Regions from separate parts of the Clostridium sartagoforme genome, predicted to be linked through region 1. Evidence: a T-box and tRNA genes for the amino acid it is inferred to sense, from the RefSeq annotation. Region 1 holds a T-box; the other regions hold tRNA genes.
The links. The T-box of region 1 lies ahead of metG (methionine--tRNA ligase). A T-box ahead of a tRNA ligase gene usually reads a tRNA of that ligase, here a tRNA-Met.
Positions count from the first base shown of each region.

Region 2: it has a tRNA-Met gene. The T-box ahead of metG (methionine--tRNA ligase) is inferred to sense a tRNA for this amino acid. The anticodon was not compared.
Region 3: it has a tRNA-Met gene. The T-box ahead of metG (methionine--tRNA ligase) is inferred to sense a tRNA for this amino acid. The anticodon was not compared.

Region 1 covers NZ_BAAACH010000003.1:90,798-97,769, reverse strand. Annotated here, with positions in the region: gene ABDZ60_RS01235 (Na+/H+ antiporter NhaC family protein) at 1-226, shown strand, start outside; gene ABDZ60_RS01230 (DUF5680 domain-containing protein) at 299-754, opposite strand; gene ABDZ60_RS01225 (aminopeptidase P family protein) at 991-2,757, shown strand; gene ABDZ60_RS01220 (hypothetical protein) at 2,836-3,147, shown strand; gene ABDZ60_RS01215 (FUSC family protein) at 3,172-3,675, opposite strand; gene ABDZ60_RS01210 (SdpI family protein) at 3,805-4,146, shown strand; T-box leader at 4,201-4,437, shown strand; gene metG (methionine--tRNA ligase) at 4,519-6,462, shown strand; gene metG (methionine--tRNA ligase) at 6,597-6,972, shown strand, end outside.
Region 2 covers NZ_BAAACH010000016.1:222,874-229,845, reverse strand. Annotated here, with positions in the region: gene ABDZ60_RS08585 (carbohydrate binding domain-containing protein) at 1-839, shown strand, start outside; gene ABDZ60_RS08580 (hypothetical protein) at 998-1,633, opposite strand; tRNA gene ABDZ60_RS08575 (tRNA-Met) at 1,703-1,778, opposite strand; gene ABDZ60_RS08570 (GNAT family N-acetyltransferase) at 2,061-2,822, shown strand; gene ABDZ60_RS08565 (TraR/DksA C4-type zinc finger protein) at 2,903-3,517, shown strand; gene ABDZ60_RS08560 (DapH/DapD/GlmU-related protein) at 3,630-4,232, opposite strand; gene ABDZ60_RS08555 (hypothetical protein) at 4,494-5,483, shown strand; gene ABDZ60_RS08550 (helix-turn-helix domain-containing protein) at 5,500-5,757, shown strand; gene ABDZ60_RS08545 (hypothetical protein) at 5,801-5,941, shown strand; gene ABDZ60_RS08540 (YesL family protein) at 6,035-6,670, opposite strand; gene rhaM (L-rhamnose mutarotase) at 6,867-6,972, shown strand, end outside.
Region 3 covers NZ_BAAACH010000019.1:16,757-23,728, forward strand. Annotated here, with positions in the region: gene ABDZ60_RS09095 (DUF58 domain-containing protein) at 1-1,225, shown strand, start outside; gene ABDZ60_RS09100 (transglutaminase domain-containing protein) at 1,226-3,604, shown strand; gene ABDZ60_RS09105 (hydroxyethylthiazole kinase) at 3,824-4,669, shown strand; tRNA gene ABDZ60_RS09110 (tRNA-Met) at 4,708-4,783, opposite strand; gene rbsK (ribokinase) at 4,973-5,902, shown strand; gene rbsD (D-ribose pyranase) at 5,908-6,303, shown strand; gene ABDZ60_RS09125 (sugar ABC transporter ATP-binding protein) at 6,321-6,972, shown strand, end outside.

The DNA.
Region 1 (6,972 bases):
AATATCAGATACAACAATCCTTTCATCAATGGGATCTGGATGCAATCATATTGCTCATGTAAATACGCAAATATGGTACTCACTGTTTATAGCAGTAATAACTATTTTGTTTGGATATATTCCAGCAGGATTTGGAATAAAGTGGTATGTAGTACTTCCAATAGCTGTGATAGCGGTTTATTTAGGAATTCAAGTCTTAGGTAAAAAGGTTGAGGAATCAGTGTAAATAAGTTTTACAAAATAAAGAGGAAGTTTTGCAAGTATATATACTTGCAAAACTTCCTAAATTTTTTTGCTATTATTTAAGATTTCCTCCATGAAAATAAAGTTTAAATATTTGTGTTCCTTTATGATATATTGCTTCAACACCATTAAAAGAAGCAATATCACCATCCCAAGTACATTCATAAACAAAATCTTCATCCTCAAAATGTCTAGGTCCTCTAAATGGACAATCATCAGATACTTTTTTTAAAGCATCTTTTAAGAATTTACTAAATCCAGAAGGAGTTTCTTTAACAAGAACTTGTCCTTTATAATTCATCCCCCAACAAATTTTTTCATTATCCCAAACCAATTCTTCACCTATAAAATCTTTGTTTCCAACAAAACTATCAAGATAGTAATAATTAAATTTTTTGTAAGCATAGTCTTTAGAATTTGGTCTAGAAGATTCTTCTTTTTTTGCTCCTGAAGCATATGTATTTCTTTTAGCCTCTACAATAAAGCTCTTAAATTTAGATTGGTCTCCCATATAAGCCTTCCCCCCTTGTATACGTTACATAAATTATATACGAAAAACTTAATCGAATCAATAAATTTTCAGAAAATACAATATATTAAGAATTTTCGATTTAACTATATAAGCTGAAGATAGAGTTATATTATATTAATTATGTAGATTATTAACTAAAACATATATATAATATTGAATATAAAAATAAAGAAGTGATAGAAAATAATTTATCATTTTAATTAGGGGGCACTAACGTGAGTAATTTAGAAAAAATTAGAGACATTATGAAAAAAAATAATATAAATTATTATATTATTCCAAGTAGTGATTCACATCAAAGTGAATATGTAGCAGATTATTTTAAAGGAAGAGAGTTCATATCAGGTTTTACTGGCTCAGCAGGAACTCTATTAATAGGACATCAGGATGCTTATTTATGGACTGACGGAAGGTATTTTATTCAAGCTGAGAAAGAACTTAGAGGAACTGGAATTTCACTTATGAAAATGAGAACTTCAGGATATCCAACTATTGAGGAATGGATTAAGCAAAATATTAAAGAAGAAGAAACTTTAGGATTTGATGGTAAGTTGTTTTCTGTTAATCAATATAAAGGTTTTTTACATATAGCTAATGAAAATAAGTTTAGATTAAATATGAATAATGATTTATTAGAGGAATTTTGGGCTACAAGAAGCGAACTTCCTAAAAGTAAAATATTTATACATGAAGAAGTATATTCTGGTAAATCTGCTTTAGAAAAATTAAGTGAAGTTAGATACCATATGAAAGAAAAAAAAGCTGCAAATTATATAATATCATCATTAGACGATATAGCATGGCTATGTAACATAAGAGGAAACGATATAAAGTTTAATCCTGTTGCTCTTGCTTATGTAATTGTTACTGAAAAGGATACAAATCTTTATATAAATAATAATAAGATAGATAACGAAACCAGAATCAAATTAAATAGCCAAGGCATTAACATATATGAATATGATGAAATAGAGGAGCACGTTAAATTAATAAATGAAGCTACTATAATAGATGCAAGTAAGTTAAATGCTAAAATATATTCACTATTAAGTAAAGATATAGAAATAATAGATGAAATTAATATAACAACAAGACTAAAAGCAGTTAAAAATGATATTGAAATTTCTAACATAGAAAAATCTCAAATTAGAGATGGAGTAGCTATGGTTAGATTTATTAAGTGGTTAAAAGAATCAATAAAGAAAGAAAAAATAACTGAGATATCAGCAAGCAAGAAATTGACAGAGCTTAGAGCGATGGGTGAAAATTATAAAGGTGATAGTTTTAATACTATAGCCGGCTATAAAGACCATGCAGCAATGATGCACTATTCAGCTACAGAGGCAACAGACTATGAATTAAAAGCAGAAGGAATGTTTCTTGTAGACTCAGGAGCTCAATATCTTGATGGAACAACAGATATAACAAGGACTTTTGTTTTAGGAAAGCTAACTTCTGAAGAAAAAAGAGATTTTACTCTTGTGTTAAAGGGACATATAGCTTTAGCAACAGCCAAATTCCTAAAAGGAACAACTGGGATGAATTTAGATATATTAGCAAGAAGACCTCTCTGGAACTATAGAATTGACTATAAGTGTGGAACAGGTCATGGTGTAGGATATTTTTTAAATGTTCATGAAGGACCTCAAGGAATAAGACCAGAAGGAAATACTACAGCTTTAGAAAAAGGTATGATAATAACCAATGAACCAGGAGTCTACAAGGAAGGAAAACATGGAATAAGAATAGAAAATACACTTTTAGTGGTAGAAGATATGAAGTCAGAAGAGTTTGGAGAGTTTTATAAGTTTAATACAATATCATATTGTCCAATAGATTTAAACGGTGTAGATATATATATGCTTACAAATGAAGAAAAAGAATGGTTAAACAACTATCATAAAATTGTATTTGAAAAATTAAGTCCATATCTAAGTGAAGAAGAAGTTAAGTTCTTAGAAGGTGAAACTAGAGAGATTTAAATTTATTTATGTATTCAATGGCTAGAGGAATATTTAATATTAATCTAGCCAAAATAACCATGAAGGGTGGTTAGAATAATGAAGAAATTTATTACTATTAGTTTGGTTTCCTTATTTTTATCATTTATTATATTTACTCAATCAGTATATGCAGTAAATATATTTGAGGAAGGAGTATATAAGGTTTCTGACTTAAATTTTTCAAATGAAAGATATACAGTACAAAATGTATCTGAAACAGATAGCATTTATTTACAAGTATTTGATGAAAATCAAATAATTCTCCAATCTATTAGACTTCCGGCTAAATCAGATAAGTTTAATTTAACTTTTTTATTACCAGATTATAGGATTGTAATAGTCGGCAAAGGAAATGTTTATATTTCTTAAAAATTGCGGAGGAATTTTTTTATATTATTTATTTTCATTTGGTTCATCCATTTTTTCAAGTTTTTCTTCTGGAGGATTTATATATCTATTTATTAATATTCCGATAATAACTCCTATAGCAGTTTCACCTGTCCTTCTTATAGAATACATAATAGGATTAGCAACGGCAGGATCTACCAAAATACTTAAAACAACTATTGATGCAATGACACAAGCAGCAGGTTTTTTTATTACATTACAAATATAAATAATTAGACAAACATTTACTGCAGATATAATTGTAGAAAATGAATGTAAATTAAGTTTGCTTATAGCAAGTAACATAACAATACCAAGAATACCACCAAGAAAAGTACCAATTAATCTATTAATTCCGGTATGCACCGAATTTTCTATGGTACTTTGCATACAGATAATTGCTGCAATTGGTGGGTTTAAGGCACCTGGAAATAATAATAAACATATTAAAACGGCTATACCAGTTTTTATGTTTCTAGAGCCTATATTAGGTACATTTAAATTATTCATACTTAAACACCTCCATACAAAATTATTATATCATATAAATTTAATTAAATATAATATATGACATATTTGGTAAATAAGTATATAATTATGACTATAAATAAAAAAGATAAAGAGTTAGGATATTATAATATGAATTTTTGGATTTATTTAATATTGATAGAACTAATACCAATAGCGCTATTTGTTATAGGTGGAATTTATGAAACTAAATCTACGAATTACCCAGATACTAAAATTGGGTATAAGACTGAATATTCGATTAAAGATAAGTTTTCTTGGGAATATTCTAATAAAGTGGCTGCTAAGATTTATGGAACAGTAGGAACGATATTATTTATAATTAATGCAATAGTATTACTTATAATAGGGGAAAAGTCATTCAATTTTTTATTATTAGTTAATTCATTTATGGTTATTTTAGATAAATTAATAATAGATAAATTATTAAAGAAAAAATTTGAAAAAAGATGATATGATAAAAATAATTGACAGTAAAATTAATATAGAATATCATAATAATAAATAAAGAATGCAATGAAGAGAAGAGTAGTAAAGGAGAATGTCTAAAGAGAGCTAGGTTAGGTGAAAGCTAGTGGCATAAAGCTTTATGAAGATGGCCTTGGAGCATATTTTCTGAGCAATATAGCTAGGAAAATACGGGAGCAACCGTTATATTGCAAGGTGATGGCATGTCACCTATTGAGATATTTATCGCAAGATAAATATGAATTAGAGTGGTAACACGTATAATACGTCTCTATGTAGGTTTTAATATACCTATATAGGGACTTTTTTATTATTCAAGAATTTATAAAGAAGAAACGATTAAGGGAGGAAAATGGTATGTGTAAGAAGACATATTATATTACTACACCAATTTATTATCCATCAACTAAACTTCATATTGGAAACACTTATACTACTGTAGCAGCAGATGCTTTAGCAAGATATAAGAGATTAACAGGGTATGATGTGATGTTTTTAACAGGAACAGATGAGCATGGACAAAAAATACAAAGAATAGCAGAAGAAAAGGGAATAACACCTAAGAAACATGTAGATGAAATAGTAGCAGGAATTAAAGATTTATGGAAGATGATGAATATCAGCTATGATAAATTTATAAGAACAACTGATGATTATCATATTAAAGCTGTTCAAGATATATTCAAAAAGCTATATGATAATGGAGATATATATAAGTCATCTTATGAAGGTTTATACTGTACTCCTTGTGAATCCTTCTGGACAGAAACTCAATTAGTTAATGGAAATTGTCCAGACTGTGGAAGACCAGTAGAAAAATCAAAGGAAGAAGCTTATTTCTTTAAGATGAGTAAATATGCTGACAAGTTAATGGAATACATTGAAACTCATCCAGATTTTATTCAACCAGAATCAAGAAAAAATGAAATGGTTAATAACTTCTTAAAACCAGGATTGCAAGATCTTTGCGTTTCAAGAACAAGCTTCAATTGGGGAGTTCCAGTTACTTTTGATGAAGGACACGTAGTTTATGTTTGGATAGATGCCCTTTCAAACTATATAACAGCTTTAGGATATGGAAGCGACAACAAAGAGCTTTATGAAAAATACTGGCCAGCAGATGTTCATTTAATAGGTAAGGACATATTAAGATTCCATACTATTTATTGGCCAATTATGTTAATGGCTTTAGATTTACCACTACCAAAGCAAGTATTCGGACACGGATGGTTACTTGTTGATGGTGGAAAGATGTCTAAATCTAAAGGTAATGTAGTTGATCCAGTAACTTTAGTTGAAAACTTTGGAGTGGATGCAGTTAGATACTATTTATTAAGAGAAATTCCATTTGGAGCAGATGGATTATTCAATAATGAAATATTTATAAAGAAAATAAACTCTGATTTATGCAATGATTTAGGAAACCTATTATCTAGAACTGTAGCAATGATAGAAAAATACTTTGATGGAGTAGTTCCAAATAATAATGTTAAAGAAGCTATAGATAATGAATTAATTAATTTAGCTTTAGAAACTCCTAAGAAGGTTAATGATGCAATAGATAAATTAAGAATACCAGAAGCTTTAGAATATATATTTGATTTAATAGGAAGAGCAAATAAATATATAGATGAAACTACACCATGGATATTAGCTAAGGATGAAGAAAAGAAAGAAAGACTTGGAACAGTTTTATATAACTTAGTTGAGAGCTTAAGATTTGCTTCAGTACTACTATCTGCTTTCTTACCAGATACAAGCAAGAAGATAAATGAACAAATAACTGCAAGCAATGTTACTTTTGAATCATTAAATAGTTTTGATGGAACAGTAGTTGGAACTAAGGTCCAAAAGGGAGAAGCACTATTCCCAAGAATAGATGTAGATAAGAAATTAGCAGAATTAGACGCTTTAAGAGAAGCTCAATTAGCTGCTAATAAACCAGAAGAAAAAAGAGAAATAACTCCAATTAAAGAAGAAATAACTATAGAGGATTTCGAAAAAATAGACTTAAGAGTAGTAAAAGTATTAGCTTGTGAGCCAATAAAGAAGGCTAAGAAATTATTAAAACTAACTGTAGACTTAAATGGGGAAGAAAGACAAGTGGTTTCAGGAATAGCACAATACTATAAGCCGGAAGAGCTAGTTGGTAAATATGTAGTATTAGTAGCAAACTTAAAACCAGTAACACTAAGAGGGGAACTATCACAAGGAATGATATTAGCAGCATCAACCGATGGCGATAGTTTACTAAAGGTAGTAAATCCAGGGGAACTACCAACAGGAAGCGTAGTAAGATAAATTAAAAATTAAGAATAAAGAATGTAAAATCGAGGAAACAATTCAGCCTTTATGAATTATAAAAATATAAGACTCAGCCTAAGCTGAGTCTTCTCCTTAATTCTACATTCTTAATTCAAACAAGGGGGTTTTTTATGAATATAATAGTAGGAAATGCATGGCCTTATGCAAATGGACCATTACATCTAGGAAGAATAGCAGTATTACTACCTGGTGATATAATTGCTAGGTATCATAGACTTATGGGTGATGAAGTTATATTTTTATCTGGAACTGACTGTCATGGTACACCAGTAACTATGAAGGCTAAGGAAGAAGGAATAACTCCATTAGAAGCAACAAAAAAGTACCATAATGAATTTAAAGAATGCTTTGATAAGTTAGGATTTTCTTTTGATATATTTGCAAGGACTCATTCAGAGTATCACGAGGAAAGGGTTAAGAAATTTATACTGGAGTTATATAATAAGGGATATATATATGAAAAGGAAATAGAACAAACTTATTGTG
Region 2 (6,972 bases), on a different contig from region 1:
ACTTTTTATTAGGTAAATTTGGAGATTATAATACTCATGAAGTATCTATAGATAATGTAGTATTAAAAGTTGAAGGAGCCGTGGAAGAAAATCCTGAAGATAATGTAGTTAAATTCCCATTAAGTAATGGAAAGTTTGATAATGGGCTTGAAGGTTGGAAAGCATGGAATTGGATTAAGAATGATAATTTTATTTCTGATGTAAAAGTAGAAAATGGCGAAGCCATAATACCAATACCAGAACTTAAAAACAATGGAATAGAAACATGGGCAGTACAATTTAGACAAACCAATTTACCATTGACTAAAGATATAGAATATGAAATATCTTTTGATATAAGATCCAACATAGATAGGGAATTAGAAGTAGTAGTACAGAACTCAGGATATTATAGAGTATTTGAGGATAAAATATCGGTATCACCTGAAGTGAAAAAATACGAGAATACCTTTAAAGCTACAGGAAGTGAAATTGTAGAGTTAAATTTCCTATTAGGTAAATTTGCTGAATATTCTTCACATGAAGTATATATAGATAATGTAGTACTAAAGGTAAAAGGGGCTGAAGAAAATCCAGGAGAGAATCCAGGGGAAAATCCAGGAGAAAATCCAGGGGAAAATCCAGGAGAAAACCCAGGGGAAAACCCAGGAGAAAACCCAGGAGAGAATCCAGGAGAAAACCTAGGGGAAAACCCAGGAGAGAATCCAAAGAACTCAGGACAAAATTTGGAAAAATCAGGAACTCTACCTGACACAGGAAATGAAACAGTTAATACATCAATAGGAATATCAAGTATAATTTTAGCTTTGGGATTAATTTTAATAAAGAAAAAAAGATAAAAATTATCAAAATGGAGTAGAAATGACTTCTATAGATTAAAGAAAATATTTTGTGAATGTATAAAGCAAGTGAAGATCCTAAAGTTAGTTTTTTATATCTATATAAATAATAAGATGAGAAAAGTTCAGTAACGAATACTGAACTTTTCTTTATAATACTATTCTATTACTTTGTTTTCTAAGTTGTTACGTCTACAATCTAGAGGATTTAGGTTTATGTGATGTACGACTTCAGATTCATTAGGATTCATTATAAACTTATCTAAATGAATTCTTCCTTGAGGAGTATTTGCAACAACCATTACAACTCCATTTTTCTTATATTCAACCCAACTTAAATCTTCGGTAATAACATTATTTAAATCTTCATAAGAAATTAATGCTCTAGAATGTGGGATGCCATATTTATTAGTTAAGATGATAGCTATTGTATTATCATCAAATTTTTCATATTGATTTTGCTGAGATCTTGATACTATTTCTAAATTCACTTTTCTGTTATCTAGCATATTTCCATTAATATGTTTAACAGGAGCTTTAGGATTAGTATTTAAAACAGCTGTTTGAAGACTTTGCTTAACAGGTTTTGTACCTTTTGATTTACGGATATTTTGAATTGTATAGGCATTAAAGTCTTTATGCCATTCAGCAAACCAAGTTCCCATAGATTTAATTCTTTCAACATCATCAGTATCTATTTGGAAAACTAATTCACTTCCATCTTTTTTTAAAACAGTGGCATAAGCAATATGCCCTTTAACATCAAATTTATTTTCAAAAGCTTTATAATTCATTAAATATGTACCTTCCTTCATAATAATAATTTTTAAATAACAAAAAACCCTACAGTAAGAGTAAGGTTTTGGTTGCGGGAGCAGGACTTGAACCTACGACCTTTGGGTTATGAGCCCAACGAGCTGCCAACTGCTCCATCCCGCGATATTAAATACATACAAGTTTTTCTAACTTGTATCCTTAGTATATGCTTAATAAGGAGCAATGTCAAAGTTATATAACATCATATTATGGCATAGGATCACAAGAGGTATCTTAGAATGTCATATGATATCAAATACTACCAAATAAGAAGAAGTATTTAAAAACCTAATATTTTTAATAATACTTGATAAGTGTATAATAATATCATATAGATAAGATAGAACTGTTAATATTTTATATAATTTAAAAATTTATAGCTTAAAATTAAGGAGTAGAGAATATATGGAAGATAATAATGTTTTATTTAAAGTAAAAGAACAACTTGCAAAGGATTATAATTGCAAGAATGAAGAGTTTAATAATAATAATGAAAATCTAATTACAGAACTTAAGATAATGGAAGGTAGAAGAAAATATAGTAATGATAAGGAAATATTAAAGATACTTATAATTAATGGAAAGGCAGTTATATCTGCAGATAATTGTATTAAGGATTGGTGTATTGAAAACTTATCTAAAATTCCTGGAGAATGGATGTTTTTATATTCAGTTCTAAGAAGAATAGATAAAAAGTTAAATGAATTTGGTTATGAAATAGAAAATACACATCACTATTATTTACCAAACAATACTAACAATATAGATATTAATGACTTTAAATTAAAATGGTATGAAAAAGATGATATATTTCAATTTAAAGGTGATGATAGATTTGATGAAGCCTTTGCTTTTAATAATAATTATCCGGATACATTAGCAGTTGCAGCTATAGATGATAATGGAAATATTTTAGGTATGGCAGGTGCTAGTGAGGATTCAGATATTATGTGGCAAATTGGGGTAAATGTTTTACCAGTAGCTAAGGGTAAAAAGATTGGAAGTATAATAGTACAAGCTTTAAAAAATGAAATATTAAGAAGAGGAAAGATACCTTTTTATGGTACTATCGAATCTCATATAATTTCACAGAAAGTTGCATTAAAGGCAGGTTTTTATCCAACTTTTGCAGAAATAAAAGTAAGAAAATTAAAAAATGAAAAATAATAACTCTATAAAATAATGTACTAAAAAATCATCTTTTAGGAAGAATATAATTAAGCATTACTTTTGAAAGGATGATTTATATGAATAAAGAAGAATTAACATATTATAAAAACAAACTTAACCAAGAAAAAAAGAGAATAACAGATCTTATTAATCAATTGGATAGTAATGGGATGACTAAGTTTAATGCAGAAGTTGCAAGTGAATTATCATTTTATGATAATCATCCATCTGATATAGCAAGTGAAACCTTTGAAGTTGAGAAAGGCAGAGCGCTTGAAGCAAATGAGATGTCATTATTAGATAAGATAGATGATGCGTTAAAAGCTATAGATGAGGGAAGTTATGGTAAATGTAAAACCTGTGGGAAAGATATAGATAAAGGTAGATTAGAGTTTTTACCATATGCATTAAATTGCATTGATTGTGAAGATGTTATTAGTACAATAAAAACTTATAATTCTAATCAAAGAGTAGTAGAAGAAAGTGTAATTGGACACCCATTTGGTCATAAATCAAAATATGGTGATAAAGATGAAATAGGATTTGATGAAGAAGATAGTTATCAATCAGTTGGAAGGTTTAATGAAATAAGAAATTCTTCAGAATATGAATATGATTATGATGATGATACTTATGTTGAAGAAGTTGAAAAAATAAGTAATGAGCAATATAAAAATCAACTACCTAATTAAATTTTATTAGAAATATAGAAATTTTATATATTAAAAAAATAGCAGCTAATTTTGACAATATAAAAAATAGCAGCTATTTTTTTTAATTTTAAATAAAACAATAGAATATATTTTAAATATCATCTACTTTTAAGTCTTTATAATAATACTTCCTATCTCTATCAGTAATAGGTCTTAATACTTTACAGGGATTTCCTACAGCTACTACATTTTTAGGGATATCTTTTGTAACAACACTACCAGCACCTATTACAGAATTTTCTCCAATAGTTACTCCTGGTAAAATAACAACATTACTTCCTATCCAAACATTGTCTTCTATTTTAACTGGAAAAGAAAATTGTTCACCATTTTTTCTTAAGTCAGGATGAACAGGATGTCCAGTTGTGGAGATTGTAACATTTGGTGCAAACATAACATTATTACCTATAAATATATTAATATCGTCAACTAATACAAGGTTAAAATTAGCATAAAAGTTATCTCCAATATATGTACGATTACCATAAGCAACTCGTAAAGGTGGTTCAATCCATATATTTTTACCAACATGTCCAAATAACCTTTTCAAGATTTCATTTCTTTTATCTTCTTCACTTGGGCGGGTAAGATTATAATCATAAACTAGCTCTTTTCCATAAAGGCGTTCTTGTGGGAGCCCTTCTTCTAAATCTGTATAAATTTGTCCATTTTGCATTCGTTCTCTTATTCCCATTTTTAAACCTCTCTAAATTATAATAATTTTAACTATATATTGATATTAAAATTTTAACATATAATAATTTTTCATAGAATGTAATATTATATTTAATAATATAATAACTAGAAATTTTTATGAAAAAATTCTGGAACCTGTTTACAAATTAATATAATAAGCATATGATATAAGTAGTAAGTAGTAAGTAGTAAGTAGTAAGTGAGTTACATATAATTTACTTATTATAAGAAAATTAATTATAAAAAAGAGGGGAAATTTATGAGAAATTTGAAATTATCTCAAAGTTATTCAATGATTGCGTTAAATGCACAAGATAGTATTCATATGACAACAATTAAAAAAGTATCACTTCATTGCATTGCAGCAGCAGTTGTTCTAGAATCTTATTTAAACGGTGATTTTACAGAAATTAATGAGAAACTATTATTAAAAAAATCATATATAGAAAATCCTAATATTACTTTATATCAGGAAGCGGTTTTCAAACCTCTTTTTAATAAGAAAGAGGTTATATGTGAGGATTTAAAATGGTGGTTATCAAAAGCGTCGAACTTAGGTAATAAATATCTAAAGAAACTTGAAGTTACTATGGCAGATTTCTTAAAGGGATATAACCATATGGAAGAGATACCAAGTTTATTAGGTTGTGATATATATTACAAAACAGCAGGACTTTTATTAAGAGAGTATAGAAGTGATATAGGTGAATATTCTAAAATAATTGAATTTCTTAGGGCAGAGGTTCTAGAAGATGGAACTTTAAGTGATGAAAATATGCTTATGTTGTGGCTTCTTAGAGAAAGTGGATATATGCAAGATGTTTTTTCTAAAGGAGACTTAGAAATAGTAGATAAAAGAATGCATAAATTGATTATAAATAATAAGATGATAAAAAAGCTTTATGATGTTCATATTTACCATGGAGTTGAAATGGCTGTAAAGGGATTTTTGAATTTGAAAAAAAATGCAATGAAAACCCCTACAGGAATAGGAATAAATTTTGTATTTCCTATTATAGAGAGATCCCAATCTATTTTCATTGATACAGAAGAATGGCTTCCTAAAGCAAGCCAAAGATTAGAAGATGTAAAAAAAAGACTTCAGGAAAATGGACACAATTATATAATTATACGTGAAGGAGCTGTGCCTTTAATTAAAATAGATAATATTATTTATGAGGCTATACCTGAAGCTATTCAAGGTAGAATACCTATTCATGGGGTACGACTTAGAAGATATCCTATTTAAAGGAGTTGTATAATTAATGTCTAGACAACGATCTATGGAAAAAATACTAGAATCTGAATATGTATCAATTGGAGAACTTGTAAAGATTACTAATTCAAGATATAGTACACTTAAATACTATACTGAAGAAGGTATGATACCTTTTGAGCAAGAAGAAGAGAATTTAACAAGAAGATTTAAACGTGAAGATGCAGTTAAAATAATTGAAGAAATTAAGGAATTAAAGAATAAGGGATATAGTATTCCTGAAATTAAAGAGTTAATAATTAAATAAATACAAAAATATTACAGGTTAATAAGTTAGAGGAGTAAATATATTGAAGAATAATATAGAGAAAACTTGTCCAATTTGCGGGGCGATTATGAAAGAGTATAATTTTGCATATGATAACAACCAATATGGAAAGAAATATTATAAGTGTGAAGAATGTGGTCATAAAGAAAACACAATGAATTAATTTCAATTCTTTTACATTAAAAATAATATATAAATTTAAATATAAAAAATAGGTATGTGTATTTGGCACATACCTATTTTTGTGCATTAATCATTAAATGCTATTAAAATTAGAATTATTTGAGGGATATTTATTAAAAATCATATTAAATATATATGATGATAAGTAACAGTATAGTGAGATTCCAACAAAAATTGTGAAGAATATAGAAAAAGGATAAATAAGATTCATAACAATAAATAAAATACCAAGTAAAGATATGATAAGGCTATATGGTAAGTGTTTCATTGATAGTAAAAATGATAGTTTTAATGATTTAATAATAGAAATATCAGCTTTACTTATTGTTGGAAAAACATAAGGAATAACTAGAAGAAAAATAATAATAAAAAATGCAATTACTATCATAGCGAAATATCCTAAAGCAGATTGGAATCTTGGCCAAAATATTGAATTGATAGCAAGAACTAATGATGAAATTAAAATTATTAACCAAAGTATAGTTGATTTTTTAAAATTATCTTTAAAAGCTTTAAAATAATCTTTTATAATACTTCCTTCAGATTCATTTGCTAAGTTAAGCGAAACAGAATAAAGGGCTTTTGTTGAAGCTCCTATAGTAAATAATGGAAGACTAGAAAAGATCCATAAAAAATTTAGTATTATTAGTTCTGAAACTCTTCCCATAAATCTAAACAGCATATTATCTACGCTAAAAAATTTTCCCATAGCTATCCTCCTAAAATAATAATATTAAAATTTTATAATAACTTTGTATTCTATAAAATCATAATACAATATGATTTTATAGAATACAAAGGGCTAAAGGAAGTTTTATAAATATGTATATTAAATAATAAAAAAGTACATTAAAGTATAAAATTATTATATTTATAATAAGGGTAATACTTAGGAGGGGTTGTGTATGAGTTATAGAAGATGTTTTAAAATGAAGCTTAATGAAGGTTGTGCAGAAGAGTATAAAATTAGACATAACAATCTTTGGGATGAAATGAAGGATATGATACATA
Region 3 (6,972 bases), on a different contig from region 1:
TTTACTTATTATAACATTTACTTTTGTATATTATTATGGTGGAAAAGTACCAAATATGTTTTTTTATACAGTGTTAGTCCTTCCTATAGTTTCTTTTACATATATGCTAATAGGCTATTTTATGCTAAAGTATGAGCAAAGTCTTGATAATGATTTAATATTTAAGGGAGATAAAGTAACTTTTACAGTAAATATAACTAACAGAAGTTTTTTTATTCTTCCATATATAAGTATTAGCTTCTTAAATGATAAAGGTGGAGTTATACAAAAACATAAAATAAATAATATATCACTACAACCTTTTTCTAAGAGGGAAGTTTCTATTGATTATATATATAAATATAGAGGAGATTTTAAGCTAGGGGTAAGTACCATTGAAGTACAAGATTTTCTTGGGATTTTTAAGTTCACTCTAAAAAATAAAACCCCACTTTATATAACAGTGTATCCGCAAATTATAGATATTGATGAGTTTTATTTAAGTTCAGGTTACCTTTCAGATAATGTGTCAAGTATTGGAGGGGGACAAGAGGATATATCCACAATTGAGGAGATAAATAAGTATAATTATGGTGATAGTTTAAGGAAAATACATTGGAAGTTAACAGCTAAGACAAATGAGTTAATGATAAGGGAATATGAAAAGGTTGGTTCTAGAAGTGCAATACTTATACTTGATTTACAAAGTAATAATTTTGAAGTAGAAAAGAATGCTGCTATTGAAGATAAGTTGCTTGAAACTACAATTGCCATATTAAGATATTGTATATACAATGATGCAGAGGTAAAGCTTATATATGATAGTAAAGGCATTAATGCTATTAATTACAGTAATTCTTTAGATTTTCAAAAAGCTTATGAAGCCTTAGCGAAAGTTGAATTTAATCAAAAGACAAGTTTTAAGGATATAATTGAAAGTGAAGTTAACTGCAATATAGGTAAGGCAGATATAATAATTGCTACTTTTAATATTAATTATATTCTTTATGAAGAATTAAATAAGGCAATATTATTGGGGTGCAATATAACCTTAATTTATATATATGGTAACGAAAAGATAGAGAACAACAAAGCAGAGGATAAAGAAAATCTAAGTAAAGTTCATGAGGATAATGAAGCAAAAACTATACTTGCTTCATTATCAGAATTAGGGATTAAATTATATGAAATTAATATAGAGGAGGATATACAAGTAGTATTTAAGCAAGGAGGTAAAAGAAATTAAATGGAGAGTTTTGTAAAGAAGGGCTTAAGCTATACTATGGACTTAATACTAGCAATAACCTTAAGTTTTAGTTTAGTTTATGCTTTTACTTCCACTTTTAAATTGGCTTATAAAGCACAAAATGTATTTATAGCTGTTTGTATTGCTTCAATTATATATTCAATTTTATTTATTAATAAGTTATCTTTAAAGATTTTTGCTATTTGTTTATCTTTTATTTTAGTAGGTATGTTAGTTACTTTTTTTACAAATCCATTGGAGCTTACTTTATTTATTAAGAATATAAGCTCATTAACGGCTTTAATTGATAAGCAAGTAAATGGTGAAATAGTTCTTAGCATAAGATATCAAAGGAATATATTTATAGCTTTAAGCGCTATTATTCCATTAATTGTGTATATATTTTCAGTAAAGAAATTTAATTTTTACATCCTATTAATTGGTGGGGCAAGCGTATTTGTGGGACAATGGATAGTTGAAAATTTTAGAATTTATTTTTCCTTTTATATATTTTTATTTATTATTTTAATATACTATTTAAAATATATTTACTTAAGAAATATTAAATTAAGTAAAGAAAATAATAAAGTTCCAATAAGCTTTTTAATCTCTTGTATTCCAATTTGTGCAATAGTATTGATTTCATCTTATTTCTTATCATCTAGAGATAATCCTATAGAACTTAGTTGGATAGATTCCAAAGCAAGACATGTTAGTAATAATACTAAAAAGGGATCTAATACTGGAAGTAATAATTATTTCAAAATAAGTTCTACTGGTTTTGGAGATGATAATTCAAGGCTAGGAGGGAATGTTTCTATAGATAATACACTCGTAATGAAAGTGGAGGCGCCTGAAAGTGGAATATATTTAAAAGGAGCAGTTAAAGAAATATATACAGGTTATTCATGGGAAAGCAAGAAGTTCGGATCAATTAAGTTAGGTAGTATGCTTGAACTTAATAATTTTGATGATGATTTATTTGAACTTCTTCAAGGGAGTAAGATTGTGTCAAATGAAACAAATATTTTAGAAGAAGGTTTTGATAAAAGCTTTATAGATATTACTTATGAAAATTTAGATATAAAAACAATATTTATACCATCAAAGGTAAGTAACTTAAGTTCTGAACCAGAGAATTCCTTATATGTTGTTAAGGATCTTTATGGAATACTATTTAGTGAAAGTATAATGCAAAAGGGATTCAAATATAATGCAGAATTATATAAGATAGATAAAAATAATGAAGATATTTATAATTTATTGAGAAGAAGCAAACAAGGTTTATATAGTGAATACATAGAACATAATTATATAGGCTCTGAAGGTAATGAAGGAAGTAGAGATTATGTTATAAGTTTAGAAGCAAAGTCAAAGGATATTTATAATGAATATCTTCAGTTACCTAATGAACTTCCTAAAAGGGTTTTTGATCTTGCTTTTGAAATAACTTCATCAGTAAACAATAATTATGATAAAGCAAAAGCTATAGAATCTTACCTTTCACAAAATTATAAATACACTTTAATGCCTGGAAGTGTACCAGAGGATAGAGATTTTGTTGACTATTTTTTATTTGACTCAAAGGAAGGCTACTGTACTTATTATGCTTCAGCAATGACAATACTTGCTCGTTCAATAGGCATTCCAACTAGGTATGTTGAGGGATATGTTTTGCCAGAGAGATCTACAGATGGAATATATGAAGTTACAAATAAACAAGCACATGCTTGGGTTGAAGTATATTTTGAAGGATTTGGATGGATGCCCTTTGAGCCTACTGCACCATTTTTAGAATCTTTAAATAATACAACTGAAGAACAGATTTTAAATACACAAAACAAAACAAAAAAGGAAGAAGAAATCGATGATGAGGTTGAAGATAGTAAACCAAAGAATAACAATGAGACCTTGAAGGAAGAGGTATCAAATAATGTAAATGATATAGAATCAAAATCAAAATTATTTATAAGAATTACTATACAACTATTGGTTGTTTCATTATTATGGATATTTATTGTTCCTTATTTTAAACGGAAGATTGTTATTTATAGATTGAAAAAGTATTCTTCAAAGCAAGAAATAATTAAAATATACAAGCGTCTTTTAAGAGGTTTTTCACTACAAGGACTTAAAATAAATATTGGAGAAACACCATTACAATATGCACAAAGGGTAGATGAAATATTAGATTCTAATGATTTATCCTTTAAAACTATAACAGATATTTTCAATAAGGCTTGTTATAGTAATGAACCTATTAGTAAAAAAGAAATTCAAAATATAATTGATTTTTATAATACAGTTCCTATTTATTGCAAGAAGAAACTAGGAAAGTTAAAATATTTTATATTTAGTAATATATTAGGAGTAATTTAAAATATAATATTAACTAAATCAAGGAAGGTTATTCTTAACCTTCCTTAAAATTTGCATATATTTTATATTAATCTAATTCCTTCATATTTTTATAATTATTAATTGGTAACTTAAATATATGTAACATATAAAAATATAGTCGAATAATATGTATAGATATAGTATAAGCATTACTATATTGCTAGAATTTAAGTTCAGGATGTAAGAGAGGATACAAAAATGCAAATTGGTATAAGGGCATTAGACGAGAGTTTAAACTTGCAGAAGCAAAAAAAACCTCTTATACACTGTATCTCCAATTCAATTTCGGTAAGAGATTTAGCGCAAGGAATTTTATGCTATGATGGTAATCCTATAATTGCAAATTTTGTTGAAGAAGCACCAGATATAACATTTAAATGTGATTGTCTATTGATTAATTTAGAAGATTTAAGTGGGGCTAAGGTAGAAGCAATTGAAAAATCAATTAGGGTTGCAAGAAGAAAAGGTATTCCAGTTGTTTTAGATATAATGGGAGTAGATTTTTCATTTCTTAGAAAGGAAATAGCATTAAGATTCATAAATAGATACAATATAAGTGTTGTGAAAGGAAGAGTAGAGGAGTTTAAGATATTAACCAGTAGTGATGATAAATTAAAGAACAAAGATTTTAAGGATTTAAAATTAAAAGAAAATATAGAAGCTAGGGTTGATTTAAGAAGCTTTTCAAAAAGGCATAATATAATATTAGTTGTCCAATGTGAAGATTATTACTTAACTGATGGGTTTAGTGAATTTTATGTTGAAGGCTATCAAAATGAGTTTAGTAATATATTGGGAACTGAATCTATATTATGTGGATTAATTTGTGTAGGAATTGCATCTGCAAGCAATAATGAACAAAGATTTAGAGCCGTCTTAGTTGCTATTATGACTATAGCAGTAAGTGAAAAAATAGCTATACAAAAGAACTTAGAGCCTAAAAAGAATAGAAGGCTAAAGGAATACTTATTAGATGAAATAATTAATATAAATGCAGAGAAATTAAATAGATTAGCAAAAGTAGAATATTCATTTGTAAGATAAAATAAATATAAAAAGCTTTGGAAAATCCAAAGCTTTTTTGGTTGCGGGAGCAGGACTTGAACCTACGACCTTCGGGTTATGAGCCCGACGAGCTGCCAACTGCTCCATCCCGCGATATTAAGTTGCTGACCTCAGCCAGTAGGTTAAGTATAGTCTTATTATATGATAAAGTAAAGCAAAATATAAAAGAAATTTTTAATTTTTTTTAATAAACTACTTGAAAAACGTTTACAAATGATTTATTATATAGTTAATCGATTTAGTAAACCGTTTTACTAAAAATAATAATTAGGAGAGAGATTTATGAATAAGATATGTGTACTTGGAAGCATGAATATGGATTTAGTTTTAAAGGTTAAAGATATCCCTCAAGTAGGAGAAACTATTTTATCAAAATCTTTTGAAAAGATATCAGGAGGAAAAGGTGCCAATCAAGCAGTAGCAGCTAAAAGGTGTGGCTCAGATGTAATAATGATATCTAAGATAGGTAAAGATGATAATGGGTTAATACTTAAAAATAAATTAAAAGAAGATAATATAGATGTAAATTTTATATATGAAGATGAAAAAGAAGCAACTGGAATGGCAATTATAATGGTTAATGAAAATGGAAATAATTCAATAATAGTTGTTCCAGGATCAAATATGACAATGAATGAAGAAGAAATTGATAAATCAGAAAAGGCTTTAAAAGAAAGTGATATATTAATATCTCAATTTGAAACACCAGAAGAAATTACTTTAGAAGCATTTAAAAGAGCAAAGAGGCTTGGAAAAATAACTATATTAAACCCTGCACCAGCTAAAAAAATAGATGAAGAACTTTTAAAAGTAACAGATATCATAATACCAAATGAAACAGAAGCAGAAGTTTTAACTGGTATAAAAGTAGAAAATTTAGAGGATGCCAAAAAAGCAGCACAAGTTTTCTTAAATAAAGGAGTTAAATTTGTAATTATAACTTTAGGTTCAAGAGGAGCTGCGGTAATAGGAGAAAACTTTAATGAAGTAGTTCCTGCATTTAAAGTAAATGCAATAGATACAACAGCTGCAGGAGATAGTTTTATAGGCGGATTAAGTTCAAAATTAGATGTTAAAAACATTAATAAAGAAAATCTTATAGAAGCAGTAACCTTTGGAAATAAAGTATCATCAATAGCAGTTCAAAGAAAAGGAGCACAACCTTCAATACCATATTTAAAAGAGGTAGAAGAGGCTTATGGAAGGAAGTAAATCAAATGAGAAAGACAGTATTATTAAATAGTAACTTAAGTTCAGTGATATCAAAGATGGGTCATACAGATATGTTAGCAATAGGAGATTGTGGATTACCAATACCTAATGAAAGTGAAAGAATAGATCTAGCATTAATAAAGGGAGTACCAACATTTATACAAACTTTAAAAGCAACATTAGAAGAACTACAAATTGAAGAGGTAATATTAGCTAAGGAAACTGAAAGTGTAAGTCCAAAACTTTTTGAAGAAATAAAAAAAGTTATAGGAGATGTAAAAATAACATTTGTATCTCATGAAGAACTAAAAAGAAATTTAAAGGAATGCATGGCAGTAATTAGAACGGGTGAACAAACACCTTATGCAAATATAATTTTAAAATCAGGAGTTGTATTTTAGTTAAGGAGGGTATTTATATGAGTAAAAAGATACCAATGCTAAGAATGGAAGGAGTATCTAAGATATTCCCAGGGGTTAAGGCTCTAGACAATGTTGATATAACAGCTTATGGTGGAGAAGTTACAGCTTTAATGGGTGAAAATGGAGCTGGTAAATCTACTCTAATGAAAATATTAAGTGGTGTATATCAAAAGGACCAAGGAAAAGTATTTATAGATGGAGAAGAAGCAAATATAAAAGGAATAAAGTCAGCAGAAGAATATGGTATTACTATTATCCATCAAGAAATGAGTGTTTTAAACAACTTAACAGTTGCAGAAAATATATTTTTAGGAAATGAAAAATATCAAAAGTTTACAGGGAAAATAAATAAAAAGGAACTTATTGAAAGAAGTAAATTATTTTTAGATCAAATAGGTGCAAATATAAATCCTAATACTCTTGTTGCTACCTTAAATGTTGGAGAAAAACAAATGGTAGAAATAGCAAAAGCATTAACTAAAAATGCAAGAGTAATAATAATGGATGAGCCAACTACTGCTTTAACAGAAGTAGAAACTAAGAATTTATTTAAAGTTATAGATAGTTTAAAGAAAAAGGGAATTGCAATAATTTATATATCTCATAGAATGGAAGAAATATTTGCTATATGTGACAGAGTTGAGGTTC